DNA from 4 places in the Ensifer sp. ENS06 genome. Region 1 is predicted to be linked to each of the others. Evidence: predicted binding sites of a transcription regulator. Region 1 holds the regulator's gene; each other region holds the start of a gene.
What was found. Region 1 encodes PhoB, which activates phosphate uptake and scavenging genes when phosphate is short. Its sites were predicted from a motif close to TGTCATNNANCTGTCAT; they were not measured.

Region 2: the regulator PhoB is predicted to act here: its motif matches at 2,955-2,971, upstream of IB279_RS21650 (DUF1045 domain-containing protein).
Region 3: the regulator PhoB is predicted to act here: its motif matches at 5,160-5,176, upstream of IB279_RS24930 (DUF1868 domain-containing protein).
Region 4: the regulator PhoB is predicted to act here: its motif matches at 3,202-3,218, upstream of IB279_RS09785 (UDP-2,3-diacylglucosamine diphosphatase).

Annotation. Positions count from the first base shown of each region.
Region 1 is NZ_JACVBC010000001.1:466,461-473,679, reverse strand. Features, by position in the region: gene argF (ornithine carbamoyltransferase) at 1-667, opposite strand, end outside; gene IB279_RS02350 (aspartate aminotransferase family protein) at 772-1,971, opposite strand; gene IB279_RS02345 (GcrA family cell cycle regulator) at 2,393-2,914, shown strand; gene phoB (phosphate regulon transcriptional regulator PhoB) at 2,984-3,667, opposite strand; gene phoU (phosphate signaling complex protein PhoU) at 3,870-4,583, opposite strand; gene pstB (phosphate ABC transporter ATP-binding protein PstB) at 4,634-5,449, opposite strand; gene pstA (phosphate ABC transporter permease PstA) at 5,463-6,785, opposite strand; gene pstC (phosphate ABC transporter permease subunit PstC) at 6,782-7,219, opposite strand, start outside.
Region 2 is NZ_JACVBC010000006.1:141,058-148,276, reverse strand. Features, by position in the region: gene IB279_RS21670 (trimethylamine methyltransferase family protein) at 1-331, opposite strand, end outside; gene mnmD (tRNA (5-methylaminomethyl-2-thiouridine)(34)-methyltransferase MnmD) at 498-1,214, opposite strand; gene IB279_RS21660 (FAD-binding oxidoreductase) at 1,254-2,396, shown strand; gene IB279_RS21655 (PRC-barrel domain-containing protein) at 2,455-2,844, opposite strand; gene IB279_RS21650 (DUF1045 domain-containing protein) at 3,070-3,873, shown strand; gene IB279_RS21645 (NUDIX domain-containing protein) at 3,870-4,331, opposite strand; gene puuE (allantoinase PuuE) at 4,524-5,453, shown strand; gene uraD (2-oxo-4-hydroxy-4-carboxy-5-ureidoimidazoline decarboxylase) at 5,453-5,956, shown strand; gene IB279_RS21630 (ureidoglycolate lyase) at 6,053-6,550, shown strand; gene uraH (hydroxyisourate hydrolase) at 6,610-6,972, shown strand; gene IB279_RS21620 (alpha-hydroxy acid oxidase) at 7,190-7,219, opposite strand, start outside.
Region 3 is NZ_JACVBC010000008.1:181,242-188,460, reverse strand. Features, by position in the region: gene IB279_RS24965 (beta-ketoacyl-ACP reductase) at 1-373, opposite strand, end outside; gene IB279_RS24960 (hypothetical protein) at 391-750, opposite strand; gene IB279_RS24955 (acetyl-CoA C-acetyltransferase) at 764-1,945, opposite strand; gene phaR (polyhydroxyalkanoate synthesis repressor PhaR) at 2,169-2,747, shown strand; gene IB279_RS24945 (membrane protein) at 2,842-3,243, opposite strand; gene rpmF (50S ribosomal protein L32) at 3,401-3,586, opposite strand; gene IB279_RS24935 (glutathione S-transferase family protein) at 3,732-4,379, opposite strand; gene IB279_RS24930 (DUF1868 domain-containing protein) at 4,376-5,110, opposite strand; gene mtgA (monofunctional biosynthetic peptidoglycan transglycosylase) at 5,213-5,986, opposite strand; gene IB279_RS24920 (polyprenyl synthetase family protein) at 6,132-7,046, shown strand; gene hisC (histidinol-phosphate transaminase) at 7,051-7,219, shown strand, end outside.
Region 4 is NZ_JACVBC010000002.1:138,793-146,011, reverse strand. Features, by position in the region: gene IB279_RS09795 (LuxR family transcriptional regulator) at 1-514, opposite strand, end outside; gene IB279_RS09790 (NADP-dependent malic enzyme) at 785-3,097, opposite strand; gene IB279_RS09785 (UDP-2,3-diacylglucosamine diphosphatase) at 3,270-4,109, shown strand; gene IB279_RS09780 (MFS transporter) at 4,207-5,427, shown strand; gene dgcA (N-acetyl-D-Glu racemase DgcA) at 5,379-6,362, opposite strand; gene IB279_RS09770 (ABC transporter permease) at 6,623-7,219, shown strand, end outside.

The DNA.
Region 1 (7,219 bases):
CGGTCACGACGCAATTGGCGTCGGCGACGGCCTGTTCGGCGTCATGACACAAAAGGACCTCGCCGCCATTGTTGCGCGCCCAGTTCAGGAACTTGTCCTGCGGCTCGGAACCGAGCGGCACGGCCATGTTCATGCGGTATCCGAAGCGGGCAGAACCTTCGATCAGCGAATGCAGCACGTTATTGCCGTCGCCGGTCCAGGCAATCGTCTTGCCCTTTACCGGACCGCGATGCTCCTCGAAGGTCAGGATATCGGCCATGATCTGGCAGGGGTGCGTATCGTCGGTCAGGCCGTTGATGACGGGGACCGTCGCATGCTCGGCCAGTTCCAGAAGGCGGCGATGGTCGGTGGTGCGGATCATGATGGCGTCGACGTAACGCGAGAGCACCTTGGCCGTGTCGCCGATCGTCTCGGCGCGGCCGAGCTGCATTTCGGTGCCCGACAGAAACAGGGTTTCGCCGCCGAGCTGGCGCATGCCGACATCGAAGGAAACGCGGGTGCGGGTGGAGGGCTTTTCGAAGATCATCGCCAGCATCTTGCCGGCGAGCGGCTTCTCGGCAGTTCCGGCCTTGGTCGCCGCCTTTCGGACGCGCGCATCGTCGATGATCGTCCGGAGGTCGGCGGCCGTCATGGCCGAAAGATCGAGAAAATGTCTGGTGCCTGCCATCGTACTCGGTTCCTGTCTGAAAAATCGGTCCCCGGTGCGGCACGCTATCGACGTGCCCGCACGGAGGTCATTCTAACGCCTTAGTCGGCCCTGGGTCGCTACCTTCAGGCCGCGGCGTTGCCGCTTGCCTTGCGAACCGCCTCGGCGGCGCGTTCGATACGTGCGAGCCCCTCGCGCGCCTCTTCCGCCGTCACGGTCAGCGGCGGCAGAAGACGCAGGACATTTTCGCCCGCCGGCACGGCCAGGAGCTTTTCGGCGCGGATTTCCTTCAGCAGATCGGCCGAAGGGCCCTTCACCTTGATGCCCAGCATCAAACCGTCGCCGCGGATGTCCTCGATGACATCAGGGAAACGGTCCTTGAGCGACGCAAGGCCCTGGCGGAAGACCAGCGCGACATCGCGCACATGCGTCAGGAATCCGTCGGCCAGAACGACGTCGAGCACGGCGTTGCCGACGGCCATGGCCAGCGGGTTGCCGCCATATGTGGAGCCATGCGTGCCCGCCACCATACCAGATGCGGCTTCCTCAGTCGCGAGGCAGGCGCCGAACGGGAAGCCACCGCCGATACCCTTGGCGACCGCCATGATATCCGGGCGGATATCCGCCCATTCATAGGCAAACAGCTTGCCGGTACGGCCGACGCCGGTCTGGACCTCGTCGAGGATCAAGAGCAGGCCGAACTCGTCGCAGAGCGCGCGCAGTTCCTGCATGAATTCCTTGGTCGCCGGACGGATGCCGCCCTCGCCCTGGATCGGCTCGATCAGGATCGCTGCGGTTTCCTCGGTGATCGCATTCTTGACCGCGGCGATGTCGCCGAACGGAACCTGGTAGAAGCCCGGCGCCTTCGGCCCGAAACCTTCGATGTATTTCTGCTGACCACCGGCGGCGATCGTCGCGATCGTGCGGCCGTGGAAGGCGCCTTCGAAGGTGATGACGTGGAACTTCTCCGGGTGGCCCTTGGAGAAGTGGTAACGCCGTGCCGTCTTGATGGCGCATTCCAGCGCTTCCGCGCCCGAATTGGTGAAGAAGACCTTGTCGGCAAAGGTCACCGCCGTCAGCCGGCGGCCGAGGCTTTCCTGGCCCGCAATTTCATAAAGGTTGGACAGGTGCCAGACCTTGTCGGCCTGCGCCTTCAGCGCTTCGACCAGGTGCGGGTGCGCGTGGCCGAGCGAGTTCACGGCAACGCCGGCACCGAAATCGAGATAACGCGTACCGTCTTCAGCGATCAGCCAGGCGCCCTCTCCTCGCTCGAAACGCAACGGCGCGCGCATGTAGGTATCGTAAAGCGGCGTGGTTGCAGTCATGCGAGGCTCTCCTTCACTCCAGATCGACATCGATCCCGCGCCTCACGCGGGCCGATAAAAATCAAAAATGCCGCCTTTCGGCGGCGCAGGCACTATTCCCATTTCGCGCTGCAATGTCAACAAAACCAAGCCTTGCAGCGCAACATGAAGGGTCGATTCCTGGCAGCAGAAAAATCGTCCGGGAGGGCTTGCAAAAATGCAACGCTGGCCGAGCAAGTTGGGGAAAACTACGAAATCGATTCGGCCTGATTCCTGGGACTCTTGCCACAGAGTCCAGCGGTCAGTACGTTAACATTCAATTACTAGACGCATGCGGCGGACCTAGTCACCAAAAGAGTTATCGCGTTTGCAACCCCGGGGTTTAGCCGGGGTGCGGTGAGGGATTCTGCCATCCCCAACGCTGAGAACGGAGAGTGCAGAAATGAACTGGACTGACGAGCGGGTGGAGAAACTGAAGAAGCTTTGGTCCGAGGGCCTGAGCGCAAGCCAGATCGCGGCGCAGCTCGGCGGCGTCAGCCGTAACGCTGTCATCGGCAAGGTTCACCGCCTGAGCCTGCCAGGTCGCGCCAAGGCCGGCGGCAGCACCACGACGGCAGCCCGTCCGAAGCGCCCGACTTCGGCACCGCGCGCACCGAACTACGCTTCGCGCGTTTCGACCCGCCCGGTTGCACGCGCGGCCGGCGCTGTCGTTCTCAAGGAAGAAATCGAAGTCGATCTCGTTGCCGAGCAGGATTTCAGCACCCGCACCGACGTTGTCGTGCCGATGTCGCGCCGCCTCGAGCTGACCCAGCTCACCGAGCGCACCTGCAAGTGGCCGATCGGCGACCCGCTGAAGGAAGAGTTTCACTTCTGCGGCAACGATTCCCCGGAAGCCTCGCCTTACTGCACCTTCCATGCTCGGCTGGCCTACCAGCCGTCGGGGGAGCGCCGCAGGGCTCGCTAAGAAGCTGGACCGCATTGATAAAGGAAGGGGCCGATCGGCCCCTTTTTTTGTTGGCGACTTTCAGACCGCTCAGCTTTCGAGCGAATAGCCGGCGCCGCGAACGGTGCGGATCACGTCGGGCATGTTCGAGAAGTTCAGAGCCTTGCGCAGACGACCGACATGCACGTCGACGGTTCGCTCGTCGACATAGATGTCATGCCCCCAGACGCCATCCAGAAGCTGCGAGCGAGAGAAGACGCGGCCCGGCGAGGACATGAGGAACTCCAGAAGACGGAACTCGGTCGGGCCGAGGCGCACTTCGCGGCTGCGGCGATGAACGCGGTGGGTCTCGCGGTCGAGTTCGATGTCGCCGCAGCGAAGCAGCGTCGAGAGCACCTCGGGCTTTGCCCGGCGCAGCATCGCCTTGACGCGCGCCATCAGCTCCGGCGTCGAGAAGGGCTTGACCACGTAGTCGTCGGCACCCGTCGCCAGACCCCGGACGCGCTCGCTTTCCTCGCCGCGCGCCGTCAGCATGATGATCGGCAGACGTTCGGTCTCCGGACGCTGGCGCAGCCGACGGCAAAGTTCAATGCCGGAAACACCGGGCAGCATCCAGTCGAGGATAAGCAGGTCGGGCAGCCGCTCCTGAAGCCGGATCTCCGCCTCGTCGCCCCGCAGGATCGTATCGACGTCGAAGCCCTCGGCTTCCAGATTGTAACGCAGCAGAACGCTCAGCGCCTCTTCGTCTTCGACTACGGCGATTTTTGGCAACATCAGGTAACGTCTCCTTACCGCGGGCGGCCTTTGGGCTCATCGGCCCGGCCGGCGCTCAGACACTCTAAATCTGGAGCACATCCGCCGTTTTCAAAGGCGGGGCGAAAACCGCATGCTTCAGATACAGGAATTCGGGGCCGCGACCGAAGCCGCGACCGGATCAGATTTCAAAGGGCATGCATGCTTACGGCGCGCTTGGCGCTCAGTCGTTGACCGAGCCCAGCGTCGACGTGGTGTCATCCTTCGGACGCTCGCCTTCCGGCTGAGCACCCGTCGCCATGTAATAGATCGTCTCAGCGATATTGGTCGCGTGGTCGCCGATGCGCTCGATGTTCTTGGCGCAGAACAGAAGATGCGTGCAGGGCGTGATGTTGCGCGGATCTTCCATCATGTAGGTCAAGAGCTCGCGGAACAGCGAGGTGTAGATCGCGTCGATCTCCTCGTCACGCTCGCGGATGCTGTTGGCCTTTTCCGGCGAGCGCGAGGCGTAGACGTCGAGCACTTCCTTGAGCTGGACGAGAGCGAGCTCTGCCAGATGCTCGAGGCCACGGGCGAGCTTGCGCGGAATGCCGGAGCCGGCGACCGCGATCACGCGCTTGGCGGTGTTCTTGCCGAGGTCGCCGACGCGTTCCAGATCGGAGGCGATGCGGATCGACCCCATGATCTCACGCAGGTCGGCGGCGACCGGCTGACGCTTGGCGATCGTGACGATCGCCTTCTCACCGATCTGGCGCTCGGCGTCGTCGAGGACGGTGTCGTCCGAGATCACCTTCTGTGCGAGAGCCAGGTCGGAGTTGACCAGCGCGCGAACGGACTCGGCGACCATCTGTTCGGCGAGGCCGCCCATCTCCGAGATGCGGCGCGTCAGGTACTTCAGTTCTTCGTCATAGGCGGACATGATATGCATGGACATGATCGTCGATCCTTACGGGCGCTTTGCAGTTACTGTTGCAGCCTTATGCGGCCTCAGCCGAAGCGGCCCATGATGTAATCCTGGGTGCGCTGGTCATCCGGATTGGTGAACATCTTGTCGGTGTCGTTCTCCTCGACGAGATTGCCGAGGTGGAACATGGCGGTGCGCTGCGAAACGCGGGCGGCCTGCTGCATCGAGTGGGTCACGATGACGATCGTGAAGTTCGTGCGCAGCTCGTGGATGAGCTCTTCGACCTTGGCGGTCGCGATCGGATCGAGAGCCGAGCACGGCTCGTCCATGAGGATGACTTCCGGGCTGACGGCGACGGCACGCGCGATGCAGAGGCGCTGCTGCTGACCACCGGAAAGGCCGGTGCCGGGCTCCTGCAGACGATCCTTTACCTCGTTCCACAGACCGGCCTTCTGCAGGCTGGTCTCGACCACTTCGTCAAAGTCGGCCTTGGTGCGGGCAAGGCCGTGAATCCGCGGGCCGTAGGCGACGTTGTCGTAGATCGACTTCGGGAACGGGTTCGGCTTCTGGAAGACCATGCCGACGCGGGCGCGAAGCTCGACGACGTCGATCGTCGGGTCGTAGATGTCGTCCTCGTCGAGCGTGATCTTGCCGGTGACGCGGCAGTTCTCGATCGTGTCGTTCATGCGGTTCAGCGTGCGCAGGAAGGTCGACTTGCCGCAACCCGAAGGACCGATCAGCGCCGTGACCGTGTTCTCGCGGATGTTGAGGTTGACGTCGAAAAGCGCACGCTTCTCGCCGTAATAGACCGACACATCCTTGCCGATCATCTTGTAGGGCACGGTGTTCATTTTCTGATCCAGAGCCTTCTCGACTGCTGCTTCTGACATGATGTTCATAGTAATTACCTCACTACCAGCGGCGCTCAAAGCGACGTCGCAACAGAATGGCTCCAAGGTTCATGACGACCAGGAAGATGAGAAGAATGATGATTGCGCCGGAGGTGCGCTCGACGAAGGCGCGTTCCGCCTCGTTGGCCCACATGTAGATCTGCACCGGCAGTGCCGTCGACGGTTCCATAGGCGAACCGGGAAAATCGACGACGAAGGCGACCATGCCGATCAGGAGCAGCGGCGCGGTTTCACCAAGCGCGTGGGCAAGACCGATGATGGTGCCGGTCAGGATGCCCGGCATCGCCAGCGGCAGCACGTGGTGGAAGATGGTCTGCATCTTCGACGCACCGAGACCGAGGGCCGCCGAGCGGATCGACGGCGGGACCGCCTTCAACGCCGCACGGGTGGCGATGATGATCGTCGGCAGGGTCATCAACGTCAGCACGAAGCCACCGACGACGGCTGCCGAGCGCGGCATGCCGGCGAAGTTGATGAAGACGGCGAGACCCAGGAGGCCGTAGACGATCGACGGAACGGCCGCGAGGTTGTTGATGTTGACCTCGATCAGGTCGGTCAGCCGGTTCTTCGGCGCAAACTCCTCGAGGTAGATCGAGGCGGCGACGCCGATCGGAAGCGACAGCACCAGCACGATCAGCATCATGTAGAGCGAGCCGAGGGCAGCGACGCCGACGCCTGCCGCTTCGGGACGGCTGGAGGCGCCGAAGGTGAAGATGCCGGTGTTGAAGCTCTTCTTCAGGATGCCGGCGCTCGCCAGCTCGTTCATCCAGGTGACCTGCTGGTCCTTGACCTTGCGCTTGCCCTCATCGACCGAGAGATCGATCTGGCCCTTGAAGGCGGAGTCGATGTTGGCCTCGGCCAGCAGCGTGACAGGAACCGTCTTGCCGATGATCGACGGGTCGGCGGCGACCATGTCGCGCAGGAGCGTGCGGGAGCTCGCGGAAACCATGTCGGTCGCCTGCTTAACCTGCGGCCGCTTGGTGGCGTCGATGCCGAGCTGCTTGACGAGCGCGTCGCGCACCAACAGCGGATAGTTGGCGGTCATCAGCACCTTGCCGTCGGTCGCGCGTTCGCCTTTGGGGTCAATGACCTTTTCGGTGAATTCGATCGGCAGCGTAATCGTCGTCTGCTGGAATGCGGTGTAGCCGTTGGAAAAGACGGTCCACAGCAGCAATGCCAGGAAGAAGAGACCGGTGCTGATCGCGGCCATGCCGTAGAAGCGGAACCGGCGTTCGGCAGCATAGCGACGCTTGATGCCGATATCGCGCTTGGCGGATGCGGGACGGGCGGAGATCCGGACGGTCGGGGAAGCGATGTCGGTCATTCGTACTGTTCCCGGTATTTGCGCACGATGTAGAGCGCGTAAATGTTGAGGCCGAGCGTGATGACGAAGAGCGTGATGCCGAGTGCGAAGGCCACCAGCGTCTGCGGCGAGGTGAACTCGAGGTCACCTGTCAGCTGGTTGACGATCTTAACGGTCACCGTCGTCATCGGCTCGAAGGGATTGATCTGCATGCGGGCCGCCACACCGGCTGCCAGCACCACGATCATGGTCTCGCCGACGGCGCGCGAGGCGGTGAGCAGCAGCGCGCCGACGATGCCCGGGAGGGCTGCCGGAAGGATGACCTTCTTGACCGTCTCCGAGCGGGTGGCGCCAAGGCCGAGCGAGCCGTCACGAAGTGCCCGCGGCACCTGGGTGATGATGTCGTCCGACAGCGACGACACGAATGGGATCAGCATGATGCCCATGACGATGCC
Region 2 (7,219 bases), on a different contig from region 1:
TCATGTCCATGATCAGACCGCGGTCGAAGCGCACCCGGTCGGTGCCGGGCGTCACGTCGGCGCCAGCCGCCTTCATCCGCTCGCGCGCCTCCGGCAGGATAACGTCCATGCCGATCTCTTCGAGGATCGTCAGCGATGCCTCATGCACCGATTCAAGCGCATCATCCGAAAGTACGGTGGATTTCGCCAGCGTATTGACAAGATTGAGATATTTCCCGCCGGGAGACTTGCGCACACGCTCGGCGCTGCGCCCGCCCGGGCGGCGTCGGCGCTCCAGCGGCGTCGAGGCTGCGTCGCCGGTTGCTGCATCGGGAAACTGATCGTCGTTCATGAAAGACCCACCGTGTTGCCGATGGGGAGTGTGTCGCAGATTCGAGACGGCGATGGCCCGCCATTTGCGACAGTTCAGTTCTCTTGTGGAGTAAAACGCTTGCGCTGACGCATTTCTGCAGTCGGGTGGCGCAACCGTTCAAGACAGGCCGCAATCGCGACGAGCGCTAGGCTCGGTCGCCCCGCAACATCTCGCGTTTGCCGGCAAAACCCTTGCGCTTCTCGACGGCAAAGCCTGCGGCCTGCAAATTGCGTCGGACGAAACCGGCGGCGGCATAGGTGGCGAAGCTGCCGCCGGGCGTGGTCTTTTCGAAGACCAGCCGCATCAGGTCCTCCGACCACATGTCGGGATTGCGCGACGGCGCGAAGCCGTCGAGATACCAGGCTTCGAACGGGTCTTCAGCGCGGGCGACGCCGCCGAGTGCCGCGCCGCAGACGACCGTGAGGCTGACGCCGTCACCAAAGTCGATCTGGACATCACCATCAGGCTCGACCGGCCAGCGCGAGGCCAGCGCCTGGCGCTCCGTGTCGATCTCCGGCCAATGGCTGAGGGCGCGCGAAATCTCTTCGGCCGCCATCGGAAAGCGTTCGAAGGACACGAACTGCAGCTGGTCGCCAGCGGCCGCGGTCATCTTCCACTGGCGCCACGTCTCGCAGAAATTGAGCCCGGTACCGAAGCCGAGTTCGCCGATGCGGAAGGTGCCCGCACCGACCCAACGATCGGGCAGGCCGTTGCCCGACAGGAAGACGTGGCCGCACTCCAGCCGCCCGTCGGTGCGGCAATAAAAGTGATCGCCAAACTCCCGGGAATAGGGCATATCGCCCTCGTGCCAATCAAGGTTCTGGTGCGCCGGGGGCTCGATCGGGTCTGCGGATCCTGTCATGGCCAAGGCGATAATCCGCCGGCCGGAGAAGGTCAATCGATGAGCGAGCTTTTGGTCGTCGGCGGCGGCATCATGGGGCTGTGGGCCGCCATTTGCGCCACGCGCAGGGGCATGACCGTGCGGGTCGTCGAGCAACAAGCGATCGGCGCAGGTGCCAGCGGTGGCCTTTTGGGCGCGCTCATGCCGCATATGCCGGATCGCTGGAACGATAAGAAGCAGTTCCAATTCGACGCGCTTGTGACGCTCGAGGAAGAGATCGCGGCGCTCGAGGCGGAGACAGGCCTTTCGACCGGCTATCGGCGGACGGGTCGTTTGATCCCGCTTGCCAAGCCTCACCTGCGCGATATCGCCCTCCGGCACGAGCAGGATGCACGGAGCCATTGGCGCGCGGCCGACAGGCAGTTCCACTGGCACGTGAAGGACGACGGGCCCGAGGGCTGGCCGGGTGCTGCCGCGGCGGCGCATGGCATGGTCTTCGACACGCTCGCCGCACGGGTTTCGCCGCGTCGCATGCTTGCTGCGCTCCGCACAGCGCTCCTGCAGGCACCGAACGCCTATTTAGACGAGGGCAGGGGCGTGCGCCGGATCGAGCCGGAACACGGCCGGGCCGAACTCGACGATGGCACCCGTATCGATTTCGAGCATTGCATCATCGCGGCCGGCGTCGGCAGTTTTCAACTGATCGACGACGTGTCGGTGCCGCTGGCGGAAACGAGCGGCACGGCTGTCAAGGGGCAGGCGGCACTGCTGCGGGCGGACATCGATCCGGCGCTTCCGGTGATCTTTGCCGACGGCGTCTACATTATTGCCCATGACGACGGCCATGTGGCGGTCGGCAGCACCAGCGAAAACAGTTTTGCCGATCCCCTGTCGACGGACGAGCAGCTGGATGAGCTGCTTCGGCGCGCCGTAGCGCTCGCGCCGCGCCTGGCGGGTGCCGAGGTGGTGGAGCGATGGGCAGGGTTGCGCCCGAAAGCGACGGGGCGCGAGCCGATGGCAGGCCGGCATCCGGACCATCCGAACGTCTCGGTCCTGACCGGCGGGTTCAAGGTGAGCTTCGGCATCGCCCACCGCCTGGCGCGTTTCGTCGTCGAAGAGATCGCCGGTTCTCCGGCGATCGATATTCCCGATTCTTTCTTCTGCCGGAATCACATAACCGCACTTCGCGAGAAACGTCTTTAGGGCCGGACATGCGAAGGGCCCCGCCCGCGGCGGGACCCGAAAGATCGAAAGTCAGGCATTACATCCAGTAGGGCGGCACGCCGTAGTAGTCGTAGACACGGCGTCCGTTTTCCGCGTTCCAGTCGTATTCTTCGGTGCCGTGATATTTCGGCGCGTTTTCGACCTGATCGCGAGTCACATCCGTGCGATAGCCGCCGAGCTTCTCGTCATAGGCCAGCTTTGCCCAAGGCAATGGATAGTGGTCTTCGCCGAGGCCGAGAAAACCGCCGAATCCAAGCACCGCATAGGCGACGCGCCCGCTGCGCTTCTCGATGATCACGCGCTCGATCGAGCCGATGTGTTTGTCGTCGGGGCCATAGACCCTCGTGCCTTCAACCTTGTCGCTTGCGATCAGGTCGTGGGTCTCCTTGATCCGGGCGTCCTGAAGGTTCGCATTGTGATAGGTCACGCTTCTTCTCCATCCTTGTTTTCCTACCTTTTAGAAACGGGCGATGGGCCGGATGGTTTCGAAAAACGAGGGGCGACGTTCGCACCGCTGCCGCGCTCATCCCCGGCCGACTTCGTCAATCTGTCACGCAAATCACCTAAGACGCGGCCATTGGACAAGTCGGGGTGAGGGCGGAAAACCGCAGCTTTTGCTCATCCTGCGCTGACGGATACCCGGAGCCAGCCGATGCGCTATGCCATTTGTTTTACGCCGCCGATGGCCGACCCGCTTTCCGCGACCGCTGCAAGCTGGCTGGGGCGCAATGTCTATTCCGGGGAACCTGCCGAATTGCCGTCGGTCGCGGGCTTGAGCGCCGCGGATGTCGCCTATCACACGGCGGTTCCGCGACGCTTCGGCTTTCATGCAGTGATGATGTCGCCGTTCCGCCTGCATCCGGACATGACGGAACCGAAGCTTCTGAAGGCGCTGATGCATTTTGCCGGCGCCCAGACTCCGTTCGAAATCGATCGCCTGGAGGTCGCCCGCATCGGCCGATGCTTCGGGCTGATGCCGCAGGTGCCGAGCACGGCCATGCATCTGCTTGCGGCCAACGTCATCCAGGAGTTCGACGTCTTCCGCGCGCCGCTCAGCGAAGACGAGATCGAGCGCTCCGATCCGGACCGGCTGACCGCCCCACAGTTCTCCAACCTGCACCGTTGGGGCGATCCGCATGTGATGGACGAATACCGTTTCCACATGATGCTGACCGGTCCGCTTGCGCCAGACGCGATGCGGCGGGTCGAGGCGCCGCTCCGTGACCTGTTCGAGCCCTGCCTATCAAAACCGCTTTCGATCGGCAGCCTTGCGCTGTTTGTCGAGCAGGAGACGGGCGCACCCATGCGGGTGCATTCACAGCACCCGCTCGGCAAGATCTCGACGAACACGCGAGCAGAGCGGGCGAAGCGGGCCGCCGCCGATCCGTCGCTGGCGCCGCAAGGCGCGGTCCGGCCGCTGCCGCTGATCGTCGCTGCGCTGATGGCGCAGCGCTAACCGGAAACGGACGCGGGCGAAGCTGCAAAGAGCAGCGCTTTCGGATAGGGCAGGCCGAGGGCCGGCATGTCCGCCGGCGCGAAGTAGCGCAGCGACTTCGTTTCGCCATCGGTGATCGGCTGCTGGGAACCGACGATCCGGCATCGATAGAGGGTAACCACATATTCGACGTGGTCGCCGTTCGGGTAGGTGTAGCGAAACGCTTCTCCGCCGAAGACGCCCAGTATCCGCTCGACCGAGACTGGATAGCCGGTTTCTTCCATGACCTCGCGGATGACCGCATCGACAGGCGTCTCGCCCGGCTCGATCGCGCCGGCCGGCAGGCTCCAGCCTTCGCCACTTGCTTTCTCCTGCAAGAGGACCCGGCCATCGGAATCGACAATGACGGCCGCCACTGACGGGCAGAGAAGCAGGCCGGAACCGACTTTTTCGCGGAGCGCTTGAATGTAGGATTTCATCTAAAGAGGGCCGTTGTCCTTGCCGATCCATTCAACGCTGTTTCGAAAAATCTCTCAACCTCGGGCTCAGCCGAATTTTTCTGGTAATTTCCGTCAGGGCCGTGGCGCTGCCGCTGCCCTGCCTCACGTCATTTCGGTATCGACAATCCGGTCGGCGGTGATACCGTTCCTAAAAATTCGAAGGGTGATTTGATGTCTGAGACTAAGTATCCGCGCGACCTCGTTGGCTACGGCCGCAATCCGCCGAAGGCAAACTGGCCGGGCGATGCGCGCATCGCTGTGCAGTTCGTGCTGAACTACGAAGAGGGCGGCGAAAGCTGCATTCTCGATGGCGACCCAGCGTCCGAGTGCCTGCTGTCGGAAATTGTCGGCGCGCAGCCCTGGGCTGGCCAGCGTAACCTCAACATGGAATCGATCTACGAATACGGTGCCCGTTCCGGCTTCTGGCGGCTGTGGCGCATGTTCACCAGCCGCAACGTCCCGCTGACCGTCTATGGCGTGACGCAGGCCATGGCGCGCAATCCGGAAGCGGTCGCTGCCATGAAGGAAGCCGGCTGGGAAATCGCCAGCCACGGTCTGCGCTGGCTGGAATACAAGGACGTGCCGGAAGAGGTCGAACGCGAGCATATCCGCGAGGTCGTCCGCCTGCACACGGAGCTCACCGGCGAGCGGCCGCTCGGCATCTACCAGGGCAAGCCTTCGGCCAATACGCTGAAGCTGGTGCTGGAGGAGGGCGGGTTCCTTTACTCCTGCGACAGCTACGCCGACGAACTGCCCTACTGGGTGCCGGGTCTTTCGGCCGACAAGCCGCACCTGATCATTCCCTATACGCTTGATGCCAACGACATGCGCTTTGCGACGCCGCAGGGCTTTAACAGCGGCGACCAGTTCTTCAGCTACCTCAAGGACACATTTGACGTGCTCTACGAGGAAGGTCGCCAGGGCGACGCCAAGATGATGAATATCGGCCTTCACTGCCGTCTCGTCGGCCGCCCGGGCCGCGCTGCTGCGCTCGCGCGCTTCATCGACTACGTCATGTCGCACGACAAGGTCTGGGTGCCGCGTCGCATCGACATCGCCAACCATTGGTACCAGCACCACAAGCCGGAAGGGGCGCTCTGATGACCGACCGTGATGCCTTCGTTGCCCGTTTCGGTGGCGTGTTCGAGCACTCGCCCTGGGTTGCCGAACGCGCCTACGACCGAGCCGCGGCGACCGGGCTGACGGCGGGCACGGTGCATTCGGCGCTCTGCCAGGCCTTTCGCACGGCGCTGCCGCGCGAGAAGATGCAGGTGCTGCGCGCGCACCCCGATCTTGCCGGCAAGCTGGCGATCGCCGGTAAGCTGACGGCGGACTCGACGGCGGAGCAGGCGTCTGCCGGCCTCGACCGGCTGACACCAGAGGAGCATGAGCGCTTCACCGCGCTCAACGACGCCTACACGAAAAAATTCGGCTTCCCCTTCATCATCGCGGTGAAGGGGCTGACCAAGGGGCAAATTCTTGCCTCCTTCCAAAGCCGCATTGACAATTCGCCCGAAGAGGAATTTGAAACCGCTTGCGCACAGGTCGAGAAAATCGCCCGCCTGCGCCTGCAGTCGATGATTCCTGGAGACGAAAATGCCTGACAAAACCGTTCGATGCCTGTCCCCGCTCATGAGGAGGGCCCTCGAACTGGATCGGAGATCCGCAAGCGCAAAATCGTCTTGCGAGGTCTCCGCATAATGTCGCGCCTGCTCAAAATCGAACCGCTGACACGCGAGGCCTTCGCTCCCTTCGGCACCATCATCGAAGCCGATCCGGCAACGATGCGCCACATCAACGGCGGCAACACGGAACGTTTCCACGGTCTTGCGCGTGCCGATGTCGTCGGCGACGGCGCTAATGTCATCATCAACATCTTCCGCGGCCAGCCGCGGTCTTTCCCCTATTCGGTGACGATGATGGAGCGCCACCCGCTCGGCAGCCAGAGCTTTTCGCCGCTCGACGACCGCCCATGGCTCGTCGTGGTGGCGGACGACGAGGACGGGCGCCCGGGCACGCCGCGCGTTTTCCAGGCGAACGGCCGGCAGGGCGTCAACTACGGCCGCAATGTCTGGCACCACCCGCTGATGTCCGTCGGCGCCGTCAGCGATTTCCTCATCGTCGACCGCGAAGGGCCGGGCAACAATCTCGAGGAGTTCTTCTATGACGAGCCTTTCGTCATAGACAGCGCTATCTAGCAGGACGTGCGCGCGGCTTCTGACAGCATCCCGCGCCAATGTGTGAGAAGAGAGAAGCCATGAGCAGTACCGGCCGCCTGACCACCCATGTTCTCGATACCGCTCTCGGCAAACCGGCCGAGGGTCTGCGCATCGACCTCTACTGGCTGGAGGGGGAAGAGCGGCAGCTGATCCGCACCGTACATACCAACAGCGACGGCCGCGTAGACGGTCCGATGGTCGAAGGCATCGGCTTCATGGCCGGCAACTACGAGCTGGTGTTCCATGCCGGCGACTATCTGCGCCGGTCCGGCGTTACACTGCCGGAGCCGGCCTTCCTCGACCGCATCCCCTTGCGCTTCGGCATCGCCGATCCGGCCAGCCATTATCACGTGCCGCTGCTTCTCTCGCCCTACGGCTATTCGACCTACCGGGGTAGTTGAGGCTTAGGAGGCTTGCGCTCGCTTCGCGTTTTGCCGGAAGGGTCACTCCAAGCTCCCTCATCCTCGCCCTTGTGGCGGGGATCCAGCGGCCCGACGTCCGTCGGGTCAAAAGACCTTTCAGCCCAAGGACTTGTGCTGGTCCCGCAGTTCCAACGGAACTGCTAGAGATTCCTGTGACAAGCACAGGAATGAGGGCGGGAGTGGCTGGTGCCGCGGCCTATTCCGCCAGAATGCTACGATCCACGTC
Region 3 (7,219 bases), on a different contig from region 1:
CACGGTCACGCATGGCCGACCAGAGCGGATGCGTCATGTTGAAGAGACCGGTGAGGTTGGTGCCGATCACCTCACCCCATTGCTCCGGCGTCATCTTGTGAAACATGGCATCGCGGGTGATGCCGGCATTGTTGACGAGCACATCGACCGGACCGAGATCGGCCTCGACCTTGGCGATGCCCTCGGCACAGGCCTGATAGTTGGAAACGTCCCATTTGTAGACCGGGATGCCGGTTTCCTGCTTGAAGGCCTGAGCCTTCTCGTCATTGCCGGCATAGTTGGCAGCCACCTTGTAGCCGGCATTCTTGAGTGCGATGGAAATTGCCGCACCAATGCCGCGCGACCCACCCGTGACCAATGCTACCCTGCTCATATGCGCCTCCCACTTGATCAGTTCAGTTTTTCGAATGCCTTCTGCATCAGCTTTTCGCCGACCTTTTGCCCGTAGAGCCCGGCGGCCGCTTGAAACTGCGGCGTAGCCAGCGCGGACAGAGCCACCTCGCACTTCTCCAGCGCGAGGCCCATCATCACCGCGGAGAGCTGCTCCAGCGACACCTTCAATGCGCCGCCGTCATCTCTCAAGGCCGCGACCATCACGTCCTTGAAAACGCTCTCCTCGTCGGAAGTCGTATGTTCCAGCATGCACTCTACCAGCCGCGCCTCGTTAAGAGGCGCGGGATTGGCATGTGCAGAAACGATCGGCGAACCGGCCAGAAGCAGGGAAAATGGAACCCACCTGGCGCTGTTCATGCCGCCAGACCGATCAGAGCCGCTCGACGCACATGGCGACGCCCATGCCGCCGCCGATGCAGAGGGTTGCAAGCCCCTTGGAAACGCCGCGGCGCTTCATTTCGAACAGCAGCGTGTTGAGCACGCGGGCGCCGGAAGCGCCGATCGGGTGACCGATGGCGATCGCGCCGCCATTGACGTTGACGATCGACGGATCCCAGCCGAGGTCTTTATTGACCGCGCAGGCCTGGGCAGCGAAGGCTTCGTTGGCTTCCACCAGTTCGACATCGCCGATCGCCCAGCCGGCCCTTGCCAACGCCTTGCGCGACGCCGGGATCGGGCCGGTGCCCATGACCTGCGGATCGACGCCGGCGGTTGCCCAGGAAACGATACGGGCGAGCGGCTGGATGCCGCGCTTGGAGGCCTGCGCCTCGGTCATCAGCAGGGTGGCTGCGGCGCCGTCATTGAGGCCGGAAGCGTTGCCGGCGGTGACCGTGCCTTCCTTGTCGAAGGCGGGGCGCAGCTTCGTCATCTGATCGAGCGTTGCGCCATGGCGGATATATTCGTCCTGGTCGACGGTGACGTCGCCCTTGCGACCCTTGACGATGAAGGGAATGATCTCGTCGGCAAAGCGCCCGGCCTTCTGGGCGGCTTCGGCCTTGTTCTGCGAGGCGAGCGCGAACGCATCCTGCTCCTCGCGGCTGAGCTGCCACTGGCGAGCGACGTTCTCGGCGGTGATGCCCATGTGATAACCGTAGAAGGCGTCGGTCAGGCCGTCCTTGATCATCGTGTCGATCATCTTGAAGTCGCCCATCTTCACGCCGCCGCGAAGATGCGAGCAATGCGGCGCCATCGACATGGACTCCATGCCGCCGGCGACGATGATCTCAGCATCACCGGTTGCAATCTGCTGCATGCCGAGCGCGACGGCGCGCAGGCCCGAGCCGCAGAGCTGGTTCATGCCCCAGGCGGTCTTTTCCTGAGGAACGCCCGCCTTCATCGCCGCCTGGCGCGCCGGGTTCTGGCCTTCGCCTGCCTGCAGCACCTGGCCGAGGATCACCTCGTCGACCTCGGCAGCCTCGACGCCTGCGCGCTCGAGCACGCCCTTGATGACGGCAGCGCCAAGTTCGTGCGCCGGCGTATTGCCAAAGGCACCGTTGAAGGAACCGACCGCGGTGCGGCCGGCGCTGGCGATCACGATGGAGGGATTGCTCATGGGACGTTTCCTCAGATCTTCTTGCCTAATGCAGGCAGACTGGCAAAGCGCGCGACGCAAGTCAAACGCCTTGATGCAGTGCCACAAAAGCGTCACCTAAAACGCAACCGCAAGATTTTGCACTTGCGTCGCCGCAACGCACAAAGACATTGTCAGCGGCGCGCTTTTGCGGATACTCTGAAAAACGCAATAAAGACGGGATGATGGGGGAGAGGAGACCCTGATGGCGAAGCACGAAGGCCAGATCGTTATCAAAAAATATGCGAACCGGCGGCTCTACAACACCGGGACCAGCACCTATGTCACGCTCGACGACCTGGCTGTGATGGTGAAGAAGGGTGAGGACTTCATCGTTCAGGATGCAAAATCCGGCGAGGACATCACCCATTCCGTGCTGACGCAGATCATCTTCGAGCAGGAGTCCAAGACCGGCAACACGCTGCTGCCGATCTCCTTCCTGCGCCAGCTGATCTCGTTCTACGGCGACCAGATGCAGATGGTGGTGCCGAGCTATCTCGAACACTCGATGCAGGCTTTCACCGAGCAGCAGTCGCAGATGCGCGAGCAGATCAACAAGGCCTTCGGCGACACGCCGCTCGGCAAAAACCTGCAGGTTCCGCTGCAACTTGTCGAAGAGCAGGTGCGTCGCAACACCGAGATGTTCCATCAGGCCATGCAGATGTTTTCGCCCTTCATCACCGCGCCGCCCGTGAAGGAAACAAAGAAGGCCGAAGCCAAGGATATCGACGAGCTGAAGGAGCAGCTTCGCGCGCTCCAGACCAAGCTCGACAATCTCGGCTAAGCAGGACCACCAGGCAGGAATACGGTTCCTGCCTTCACCTCACCTGAACAGAGATCGCGGAAATCGGGGCGGCGTCGCCCCGAACCGTCTGGACCTAGAGGCCGATCGACACGTCCCGGCCGGCCGACCGCATCGACACGGCAAAGCCGGCGATAACATCGATGAAGCTGATGGTCATCAGGATGAAGAAGAGCTGCGTTGCCGCCGGTGCGAGCAGCAGAAATTCGATCAAAAAGACGATGAACAGGATCATCGAGAGCAGATGATCCATCAGTGCGCGGCTGCTCGTGCGCGTCGCTTTCAGCAATTCGACGAAGAGCAGCAGCAGGGCGCCGACGATCAGAAGGTCGCCGAAGCGCATCGTCCAGGTCGCGCCTGATAGCATGGAGAGCGACACCATGTCGGCGTTCAGGCCGGCGAGGCCGCCGAACATTCCGATCATCGCGAGATTGTAGATTGCAAAAGGTAGGATCAGCAGCGGTATGGCAGCAAGCATCAGAACTCCTTGACCGCGTTTATGGTGGACCATGTATATGCGGCGTCGTCACGCAAGGCGCCAGCGATACCACGGCGTCCAAGCAAGATCATGTCAGATGCAAAACAAAAGGGCCGGCAGAGCCAGCCCTTTGAACCTAATCCGCGAACGGAAACGCTTATGCGCTTTCCTTCGGGGTCAGAACCTGACGGCCACGGTACATGCCGGTCTTCAGGTCGATGTGGTGCGGGCGACGCAGTTCGCCGGAGTTCTTGTCTTCGACGTAGGTCGGGGTCTTCAGAGCGTCAGCCGAACGGCGCATGCCACGCTTGGACGGGCTCGTTTTTCTTTTAGGTACAGCCATTTCATTCTCCACTTATCGGGCAAACACTGTTCAGCAGCCGAAATGGCCGTGTAAAACAGATGTTAATCACGGAAATTTGGCGCGCTTATACATGGACAACTGCCGTTTGACCAGTCCCCACGGGCAATTTTTCGACTCGACCTTTTCAGACCTCGTCTTCGGCGACGACCCACGGCTCTGCGCGGGCGGCCTCCTCCCATTTCAGGAACGCCGGATGTGCCTTCACGCGGTTCATGTAGCCGAGCGTTTCTCGATCCGCAACGAGATCGTAGACGTCGAAGCGGTTAACCACAGGCGCGTACATCGCATCGGCCGCGCTGAAGGACCCGAAGAGGAACGGGCCACCGGAACGCGCAAGCGCCTCCGTCCAGATCTGCTCGATACGTGCCACGTCCGCGCGGACGTCCGCGCCAACGTCCAGCGCCTGCTTTGGCCGACGGATGTTCATCGGGCAGGCACCACGCAGAGCGCGAAAACCGGACAGCATCTCCATCGAATAGCTGCGCGCCCGGGCGCGCGCCTGAGGGTCGGCCGGCCACAGCCCGGCGTCGGGAAAGAGTTCGGCGACATATTCGATGATCGCCAGCGATTCCCAGATAAGCAGGTCCCCGTGGCGCAGCAGCGGCACCTTTCCGGTCGGCGAGATCGCCCGGATCTCCGGATTGCCGGCGGCGAAATCGAACGGAATGACCACGTCCGAGAAATCGATGCCGACTGCCGTCATCGCGATCCATGGCCGCATCGACCAGGACGAATAGTTCTTGTTGCCGACATAGAGTGTAAGTCCGGTCATTTCTGTTCCTTGATTGCTGGTCTCTCCGAGAAAACGATCAGTTCCTCGAAATGGTTCATGTCCTCGAACGAGCAGAAGGCCGGCGGATCGAGCGCGATCACCGGCGCCTGCTCGCGCAGAAAAGCGAGCTGCTCGTCCAGCATCGCCTGCCAGCGCGGCAGCGCCGCATCGTCGAGCCAGTCGACGGGGTAAGCATAGGTGATGTGGAATTGGTAGTCGTCATGATCCGGATGGCGATAGCCGAAGGCTTCCGCGAAAGCGTCGCGCCAGGCCTTGAGACAGGCGCGGTCGGCGGCACCGTCGCCTTCGAGCGCAAGGCCCGTCGGCGTGATCTCGGTCACGCGGGCGCGGAACTGCTCCAGCGGCGCAAAATGCGCAAGCCGTTCGCAATAGTGCGCCGTCATCACCTCGATCGGCGTATCGAGCGGCATGTCGGCCGGCCAGTAAGGGAGCTTCCGGCGGTGTTCGATGATGCCCTGGAAGATCGTCATGTGCAGGCTGGACGGGTGGGTAAAGGCGAACTGCCCCGCCTCGGGCATCGCCATCACCCGGTCGCGCACCGCAAGCACGGCGGCCTCGGACGGCGATCCGGCGGCAACGTGAGACACAACCGTGTTGCCCGGTTCCGAAAGGAACTGGCCTTCGGTGTTGTAGCGCGTTCCGAGATGTCTCGGCGGGGCATCGTTGGCGCTGCGGCCAAGGGCGAGAAGCGAGGGGGAAATCAAGGTCATGGAGCAATCGGGCCTTTCGAAGGGAGAGAGGCCCAGATGGCAGAACTCTACAACGCGAGCATGACATCGCCCGACGAGCCCATCCAATGAAAAGGTCTGATCCTAATTATAAAGGCAGGTGATGTAACCGCCGGAGCGGCTGGCGCGGCGCTCGATCAGGTTCGCCAGACGCTTGAGACCGCGGCCTGGTTTTCCGGCGTTGCGCTCCTTCGGATTGGGCAGCGACACCGCAAGCAGCGCCGCCTGCCGGCGCGAGAGCTTCGACGCCGAAACCCCGAAATGATGGCGGGCGGCCGCCTCGATACCATAGATCCCGTCGCCCCATTCGGCGATGTTCAGATAGATCTCCATCATCCGCCGCTTGCTCCACACGAAGTCGGCGGCGACCGCCAGCGGCAGTTCCATGCCCTTGCGCAGGAAGGAGCGACCGTTCCAGAGATAGAGGTTCTTGACCGTCTGCATCGGAATGGTGCTCGCGCCGCGGGTCGATTCCCCTTCGAGCGCATCCTCGACCACGCCCCGCATCTGGCCCCAGTCGACGCCGTCATGCGCGCAAAACTGCCCGTCCTCCGACATCATCACCGACTGCACCAGAACCGGGGCGATATCATCGAACTCGACCCATTGCCGATCGTAGCCGCGCAGCAGCACGAGATCGCGCAGCATGAGCGTCGAGACGGGATGGATGAACTCCACCAGGTAGAGAACGATCAGCGCGTAAGGAAGGACGAGAAAGCCCAGAACAGCCAGGACGATCTGGCGGCGACGCGTGCGCAACGTCCGGCGAAGCGAAGACCAGCGACTGGAAGGCAATTCGCCCTCCTCGCGCGCTTCCGGAACGACGTTCGCGGCCTGACTGTTCACCTCGCTGTCCATCCGCTTCTCTTAGTGCATGCGCAGGCAGAGTTGAACGGGCTTTCTGGCAAAAGGCAAGGCGCGGAGAAGGCTGTCCCAGGGAAAGCGCGCGGCTGCGACACGAATCCCCGTTGAAAGCCCTCTTCGCCCATGTCAAAGAGCGCGCATGAGCCAGGACACATCGCCTTTTACCCGTCGCCTCGCCACCAATGCCCGCACCGTCGAGGGTCTGCTGGAACGTCTGCTCGGCCAGACGACGGAAGCCGACGAAATCGCCCGGCCGGCAAACCTGCTCGCGGCCATGCGCCACGGCGTGCTGAACGGCGGCAAGCGTCTGCGCCCCTTCCTGGTGATCGAATGCGCCGATCTGCTCGGCGGCAATCGCGATGCGGCCTTGCGCGTCGGCGCGGCACTCGAATGCGTGCATTGCTATTCGCTGGTCCATGACGACCTGCCGGCGATGGACGACGACGACATGCGCCGCGGCCAGCCGACCGTGCACAGGGCCTTCGACGAGGCGACGGCGATTCTTGCCGGCGACAGCCTGCTGACCTTTGCCTTCGACATCATCGCAGCACCCGAAACAGCGCTTTCGGATGCGCAGAAGGTGGAGCTGGTCCTGGCGCTCGGACGCGCCGCCGGCCACGGTGGCATGGCCGGCGGACAGGCGCTCGACCTGGCCGCGGAAAAGTCGCCACCGGACGAGGCCGGGATCGTCACGCTGCAGGCGATGAAGACAGGTGCCCTGATCCGATTTGCCTGCGAGGCTGGCGCCATCGTCGCCGGCGCCGCGAAGGAGGACCGCGCGCGGCTTCGCGCCTTCGGCGAAAAGATCGGCCTTGCCTTCCAGCTTGCCGACGACCTGCTCGACCTTACCGCGGATGCGGAGACCATGGGCAAGGCAACCGGCAAGGACGCCGCCCGTGGCAAGGGCACGCTGGTCGCGCTCAACGGCCAGACCTGGGCGGAAGACCGGCTGGAGCAACTGGTCGTCGAAGCCGAAGCGCTGCTTGCGCCCTATGGAGCGCGCTCGGCCATTCTCGTCGAAGCCGCCCGTTTCATCGCCAATCGCAGGAGCTAGATCCATGAGCAAATACTGGTCGCCGATCGTCTCCAAGCTGAAGCCCTACGTGCCTGGCGAACAGCCGCGCATCGCCAACCTGGTGAAGCTCAACACCAACGAATGCCCCTACGGTCCGTCTGAGAAGGTGCTCGACGCGATCGCCGCGGCAGCGAGCAGCGATCTTCGCCTTT
Region 4 (7,219 bases), on a different contig from region 1:
CCATGGCGCCGTGCTCCAGCATGGCGGCATGGAAGAGATTGGCGGCCAGCTGGAAATCGCGCAGGTGATGGCGGCGATAGGTCGTCCATTCGCCGGCTGTCATGTTGACGTTGATTGCGAGCAACGCCATGCGCCCGGCGGGCGAGGGCAATGGCAAGGCGACGCCCTCAGTGGATATGCCGATTTCCTGGGCTGCCTGGAACAACGGTTCGCATTCCGGGAAGCGATGCCGCGCCATCGTCCATTCCACCGGCCGCACGCCGCCAAGCGCCAGCTTCAGGATCGGATCGATCCGGTGAAGGCTGCGGGCATGGTAAATCTCGGCAGCGTAGGCGCCGAAGGTGTGATGCAGCCGGCAAACCTTGAGCTCGTCCGCATAGGGCTCCGCTTCGAGATAGAGAAGATGGGCAATGCGGAAGGTTCGACGCATCAATGTGAAGAAATGAGCGGGCTCGACACAGCCGCCACATTCCAGGATTTCCAGCATGTCGAGGACAGCCTGCTGCTCAGTCATGCCACAACACCGAATCTCGTCCGAGGCCCCAGCATGGTTAGAGGTTCACCTTTTGTCCAGCGCAAACTTTCCCGATTGGTGTGTAATACCAATTGTGCACGCCTTGATTGTAGTCGTCGATCGGCCGCGTGACAGGGGCTGATTCGCGGGTGATCTGCAAAACCAGCGATGCCGCGCCTGAAGCAGGCGCGACATCCGGATACGGTTTTGCCGGCGCCGGCATGGCGCCCGAATGCAGCGAAGACCGGTGGCGATCTCCGCGTTGCCATCTCAACCCGGATGGCTGGCTTCGACCACCGCCAGAGCCGCCATGTTGACGACGCCGCGTGAGGTGACGGACGGCGACAGGATATGGGCGGGAAGCGCCGAGCCGAGCAGGATCGGGCCGACATGCAGGCTGTCGGTCATGGTCTTGACGACACCGAGCGTGATGTTGGCGGCATCGAGATTGGGGAAGACCAGCAGGTTGGCTTCGCTCGACAGGCTGCTGTCCGGCATGACGCGCTGGCGCAACGCTTCCGAGATCGCCGCATCGCCGTGCATTTCGCCGTCGACCTCGAGATCGGGCGCGAGTTCCCGCACGAGCTGCAGCGCCGTGCGCATCTTGGTGGCGCTCTCCGAATCGCGCGAACCGAAGTTCGAATGCGAGACGAGGGCGGCGCGCGGGGTGATGCCGAAGCGGCGGATTTCCTGTGCCGCCATGACCGTCGTCTGGGCGATCTCTTCGGCGCTCGGGCAGTAGCTCACATAGGTGTCGGTGAAGAAAGTTGCGCCGCGCTGCGAGATCAGCAGGCTCAAGGCCGAGAAATCGAGCACGCCGTCGCGCTTGCCGATGATCTGCGATACGTCGCGCAGGTGCTTGCTGTAGCGCCCTTCGACGCCGCAGATCAACGCATCGGCTTCGCCGCGCTTGACCGAGAGCGCGCCGATGACGGTCGTGTTGGTGCGCACGATCGTGCGGGCGGCTTCCGGGATGACGCCGAGACGGCCGACGAGGGCAAAATAGTCCTCGACATAGTCGCGGTAGCGCGGATCGCCTTCGGGGTTGACCACCTCGAAATCGACATCCGGACGGATGCGCAGGCCATAGCGACGCAGGCGCGTCTCGATGATCTGCGGACGGCCGATCAGGATCGGGCGGGCCGTGCCTTCTTCGAGCAACACCTGGGCGGCGCGCAGCACGCGTTCGTCTTCGCCTTCGGCAAAGATAACCCGGTTCTTCTGGGCGTTCTTGGCGGCGGCAAAGACGGGCTTCATGATGAAGCCCGAGCGGAAGACGAAGCGGTTCAGCTTGTCGAGATAGGCGTCATAGTCCTGGATCGGACGGGTGGCGACGCCGCTTTCCTCGGCTGCCTTCGCAACCGCCGGCGCGATACGCAGGATAAGGCGCTGATCGAACGGCGAGGGGATCAGGTAGTCCGGGCCGAAGACCGGGGTCTCGCCGGAATAGGCGCGGGCGGCAACATCGGAAGGCTCTTCGCGGGCAAGACCGGCGATGGCGCGTACGGCCGCCATCTTCATTTCTTCGTTGATCGTGCTTGCGCCGCAGTCGAGCGCGCCGCGGAAGATATGCGGGAAGCAGAGAACGTTGTTGACCTGGTTCGGGAAGTCCGAGCGGCCGGTGCAGATCATCGCGTCCGGACGGGCTTGGCGGGCGGCTTCCGGCATGATTTCCGGCGTCGGATTGGCGAGCGCCATGATCAGCGGCTTTTCGGCCATCTGCGCCAGCAGTTCCGGCTTCAGGACGCCGGCGGCCGAAAGGCCGAGGAAGACGTCAGCGCCGCCGATGCTGTCGGCAAGCACGCGGTTGCTGCTATCCTGCTCGTAGACGGACTTCCATTCGTCCATCAGTACCTCGCGGCCCTTGTAGACGAGGCCTTCGAGGTCATGGACCCAGATGTTTTCGCGCTTGGCGCCGAGCGTCACGAGAAGGTTGAGACAGGCGAGTGCGGCGGCACCTGCGCCCGAGGTGACGATCTTGGCGGTCGCGATGTCCTTGCCGGCGAGTTCGAGGCCGTTGAGGATGGCGGCGGCGACGATGATCGCGGTTCCGTGCTGGTCGTCGTGGAAGACCGGGATCTGCATCTTTTCACGCAGGCGCCGCTCCACCTCGAAACATTCGGGCGCCTTGATGTCTTCAAGGTTGATGCCGCCGAAGGTCGGCTCGAGCGCCGAGATTACGTCGACCATGCGCTCGATGCTCGACGCGTCGATTTCGATGTCGAAGACGTCGATGCCGGCAAACTTCTTGAAGAGGACGGCCTTGCCCTCCATGACGGGCTTGGAAGCCAGCGGACCGATATTGCCGAGACCGAGGACGGCCGTGCCGTTGGAGATGACCGCGACCAGGTTGGCGCGCGCTGTGTAATCGGCGGCTGTTTCCGGATTGTCACGAATGGCGATGCAGGGGGCTGCAACCCCTGGCGAATAGGCAAGCGCCAGGTCGCGCTGGTTGCCAAGCGGCTTGGTGGGCTGGATTTCGAGCTTTCCCGGGCGTGGGTAACGGTGGAAGAAAAGGGCCTGCTGGTCGATGTCGCCGCTGGCCGGACCGGTATGGGATTTCGTCTTGTCGCCCGTATTCATGCTCTCACATTCCTCATTCGTGGTCGTGCCTTTTGGCATGAATTCGAAGCGAGGTACAGTTTTGCAGTGTTGATTTCGCGGGGGAACCGGTGACGCAATGTTGATGTCATCTTCCTGAAACACGAGTCTGGTTTCACGAAGGCAGAAAGCATAACCTGAAGACGAGGCTCGCATGATGGCGGCGCAGCAAGACAACTCCGTACGAAAGCTCAGGACGTTGTTCATCTCGGACGTCCATCTCGGCTCGAAGGCCGCCAAGACCGACTACCTGCTCGACTTCCTGCGGCATCATGAAGCGGAGACGATCGTTCTGGTCGGCGACATCGTCGACGGATGGCGGCTGAAGCGCAGCTGGTACTGGCCGCAGAACTGCAACGACGTGGTGCAAAAGCTCCTGCGCAAGGCGCGCAAGGGCGCCCGCATCGTTTACATCCCCGGTAATCACGATGAATTCCTGCGCGACTTTCCGGGCGTGCATTTCGGCGGCATCGAGGTGGCGCAACGCTACATGCACGAGGGGGCCGACGGCCGTAAATATCTCGTGCTGCACGGCGACGAATTCGACGTCGTCGTGCGCAACGCCCGCGTGCTCGCCTATCTCGGCGATTGGGCCTACGACACGGCGATCGCCATCAATATCGGGCTTGCTGCGGTCCGCCGACGTCTCGGCATGCCCTATTGGTCGTTCTCGTCCTGGGCGAAGCTTCAGGTCAAGCACGCCGTCAACTTCATCGGCGAGTTCCAGAAGGTGGTCGCCGAGGAGGCGCGCCGTCACGATGCGCAGGGCGTGATCTGTGGTCATATCCACCATGCTGTCATCGAGGAGATCGGCGACATCCGCTACATCAACACCGGCGACTGGGTGGAAAGCTGCACGGCGATTGCCGAGCACCACGACGGCACGATGGAACTGATCACCTGGCACCAGATGCGCGGTGGCGCCAGCGAAGGCGAAGCCTCTGGTGAAGCGGACAAACTGCTCGCCCAACTGCTGACCCAGCGCGCGGCCTGACCTTCGCGGCGCAGCGATATTACTGTCGCGAAAACTAGGTTATGGCGAGGGGCGCCCGGCTCGTGCTAGAGATTGGGCACAGCCATCAGGTCAGACGATGATTCCCTTCCAAGCGCCCGCCTATGTGGGCCCTCCGCCGCGCCATTTTGCGCTTCGCATTGCTTTGCTCTTCTGTGCGCCGCTGATCGTCAACGGCTTCGCGATGCCATATTTCCCGATGTGGCTGAGCACGCTGTCGATGAGCGACTTCGAGATCGGCGTCGTTCTGGCGTTGCCGATGTTCGTGCGCGTCATCACGGCGCCGATCGCCGGCGTCATTGCCGATAGGCTCGGCGAGCGGGCGATCGTCCTGATCTGGTCCGGTTTCCTGTCGCTCGCAACGGCCGTGGTTCTGTTCTATTTCCGCGAATTCTGGCCGGTGCTGCTGATCTATACGCTGCAGTCGGCCGTCTATTCTCCCTATGTGCCGATCGTCGAGGCGATCGCGCTTTCAGGCGTGCGGCGCTGGGGCTTCGACTACGCCCATATGCGGCTCTGGGGCTCGGTCGCCTTCATCGGCGCGACGATGCTCGGCGGCTGGATGGTGGGCATCTTCGGCAGCGACATGGTGCTGCCGGCGATGGCGATCGGCTTCGGCCTGACGATCATCATGGCCTATGCCGCGCCACGAGTCGGCAAGCCGCGGCGGCCGTCACCGATCACGGCATTGACGGAGCCGCCGCCGAAGTCGCTGCGGCAGCTCGACCTGCAGTTGCTGCTGATCGGGGTGACGCTGGTCAACGCCAGCCACGCGATGCTCTTTGCCTTCTCGGCGATCTATTGGCAGCACATCGGCTACAGCGGTACCGAGATCGGCCTGCTCTGGAGCGCGGGCGTCGCGGCGGAAGTGACGATGTTCATCTTCGCCAAGGCGATCAGCCGCCGTTTCAGCGTCTGGGTGATGATCCTGTCCGGCTGCTTTCTCGCCGTGGTGCGCTGGATCATCTTCCCGATGGATCTCGGCTTCAGCGGCTATTTCATCCTGCAGTGCTTCCACGCCTTCACCTATGCGATCATGCACACCGGCATGCAGCACAAGCTGGTCGAGCGGGTGGTGGAATCACAGGAAGCGTCGGCGCAGGGGCTCTACTTCTTCTATACCGGTATCTTCACCGCGATCTTCACGTTCCTGTCCGGCTATTTCTACGCCTGGTACGGGGTGAACGGCTTCTATTCAATGTCGGTCGTCGCCTTTGCCGGCTGCTGCTTTGCCGTCGCTGCCTGGTATCTTCAACCCCAGAGGCGCGGCTCCGGCGGGAAGACAAGCGACGCCTCGTAGCGCAGGCCGGGCTCGCGATCCTGCGCCAGCAGCAGCGGCCCGTCGAGATCGACGAAATCCGCGCCTTGAGCCACCAGGATCGCCGGCGCCATCGCGAGCGAACTGCCGACCATGCAGCCGACCATGACCTTGAGCCCGAGCGAGACCGCCTCATCGCGCATGCGCAGTGCCTCGGTCAGGCCGCCGGTCTTGTCGAGCTTGATGTTGACGGCGTCGTAACGCCCGACGAGAGCAGCGAGGTCGCCGGTCGCGTGCACGCTTTCATCAGCGCAGATCGGAACGGGACGGGCGATCGTTGCCAACGCCTCGTCGCGGCCAGCGGGAAGCGGTTGCTCGATCAGGTCGATCCGTTCCTCGGCGCAGATCGCAAAGTGATAGGCAAGCGTTTCGGGCGTCCAGCCCTCGTTGGCGTCGAGGATGATGCGGCTTTCCGGTGCGCCGGCGCGCACCGCACGGATGCGGGCAGCATCATCCGACGTGCCGACCTTGACCTTGAGGAGCGCGCGGTGGGCATATTTGGCGGCCTGCTCGCGCATCGCGTCGGGCTCGGCAAGCGAAAGCGTATAGGCCGTGGTCAATGCTTCCGGTGAAGAAATGCCGGCAAGAACATGGGCCGACTTGTTTTTCTGCTTTGCTTCCAGATCCCACAGCGCGCAATCGACGGCGTTGCGGGCAGCACCCGGCTTCATCTCGCGCTGCAGGTCGGCGCGGCTGAGCCCGGCCTCGATGTGGTGGCGGATGGCGGCGATTTCGGCGAGCACCGTGTCGATTGTCTCGCCGTAGCGGCCGTAGGGAACGCATTCGCCGGAGCCCGTATGGACATCGTCTGCGATGCGGCAAGTGACGACGCTTGCCGTCGTCTTGGAGCCGCGCGAGATCGTAAACGTGCCCGCAATCGGGAAATGTTCCACGGTGGCATCGAGGGAAAGTGACATGAAAGCGTCTCCGGCAGGTAATCTGTTGGCCCGGCGTCATAGCGCCGCAACGTTCGGGTGACAGCAAAGGTGCGAGCCGTTATGACGGTGGAAGGATTTACGAATCTTTACACAGCCGTTGCCTCCGGTCGGACGCGCAACAGTCGTGGTAACACTTTAGGTCTGCTGCACAATCTTGTCCTCAAATCTATCGAGATTGGACGAGTTTTGCAGAGGCAAATCGGGATAACAGAAGACACGTGTCGCAAGCCGCCCGCAAGATGACCGCCGATGTCGCGCTGTCCGAGAGTGGCGGCGGGCGAAGCTATGTCTTCACCGGCACCTGGCGGCACGAGACGGCCGAAGCGATGGCGGCAAAGCTCGACGGCCTTGCGCGCAAGGGCGACGGGGCCGCGCGGTTCGATCTGTCCGGCGTGACGGCGATGGATACCGCAGGCGCCTGGATCATCCGCCGCTTCATGACCCGTGTCGTCGGCCCGTCGCGCGACAACGTTCATTTCGCCGAAGGCGGACAGCGCTATGTCGAGCTGATCGACGCCCTGCCGGCTGAGCTGCGCTCACCGGAAAAGAACGGCGAACGGCTGCCGCTGTTTCAGCGCATCTTCGCCCCGGTCGGCGAGGTCATGGCGGCGACGTGGGAAGATATCGTCGCTGCGATGTACATCCTGGGGTCCGCGGTGCGCGGCGCCCAGCTTAAGCTTGGACGGCACAGCGGCGTCTCGCCGGCGGCGATCGTCCACCAGATCGACCGCATGGGCGTGAAAGCCGTGCCGATCATCACGCTGATGTCGTTCCTGATCGGCGCCATCATCGCCCAGCAGGGCGCGTTCCAGCTGCGCTATTTCGGCGCCGAGGTC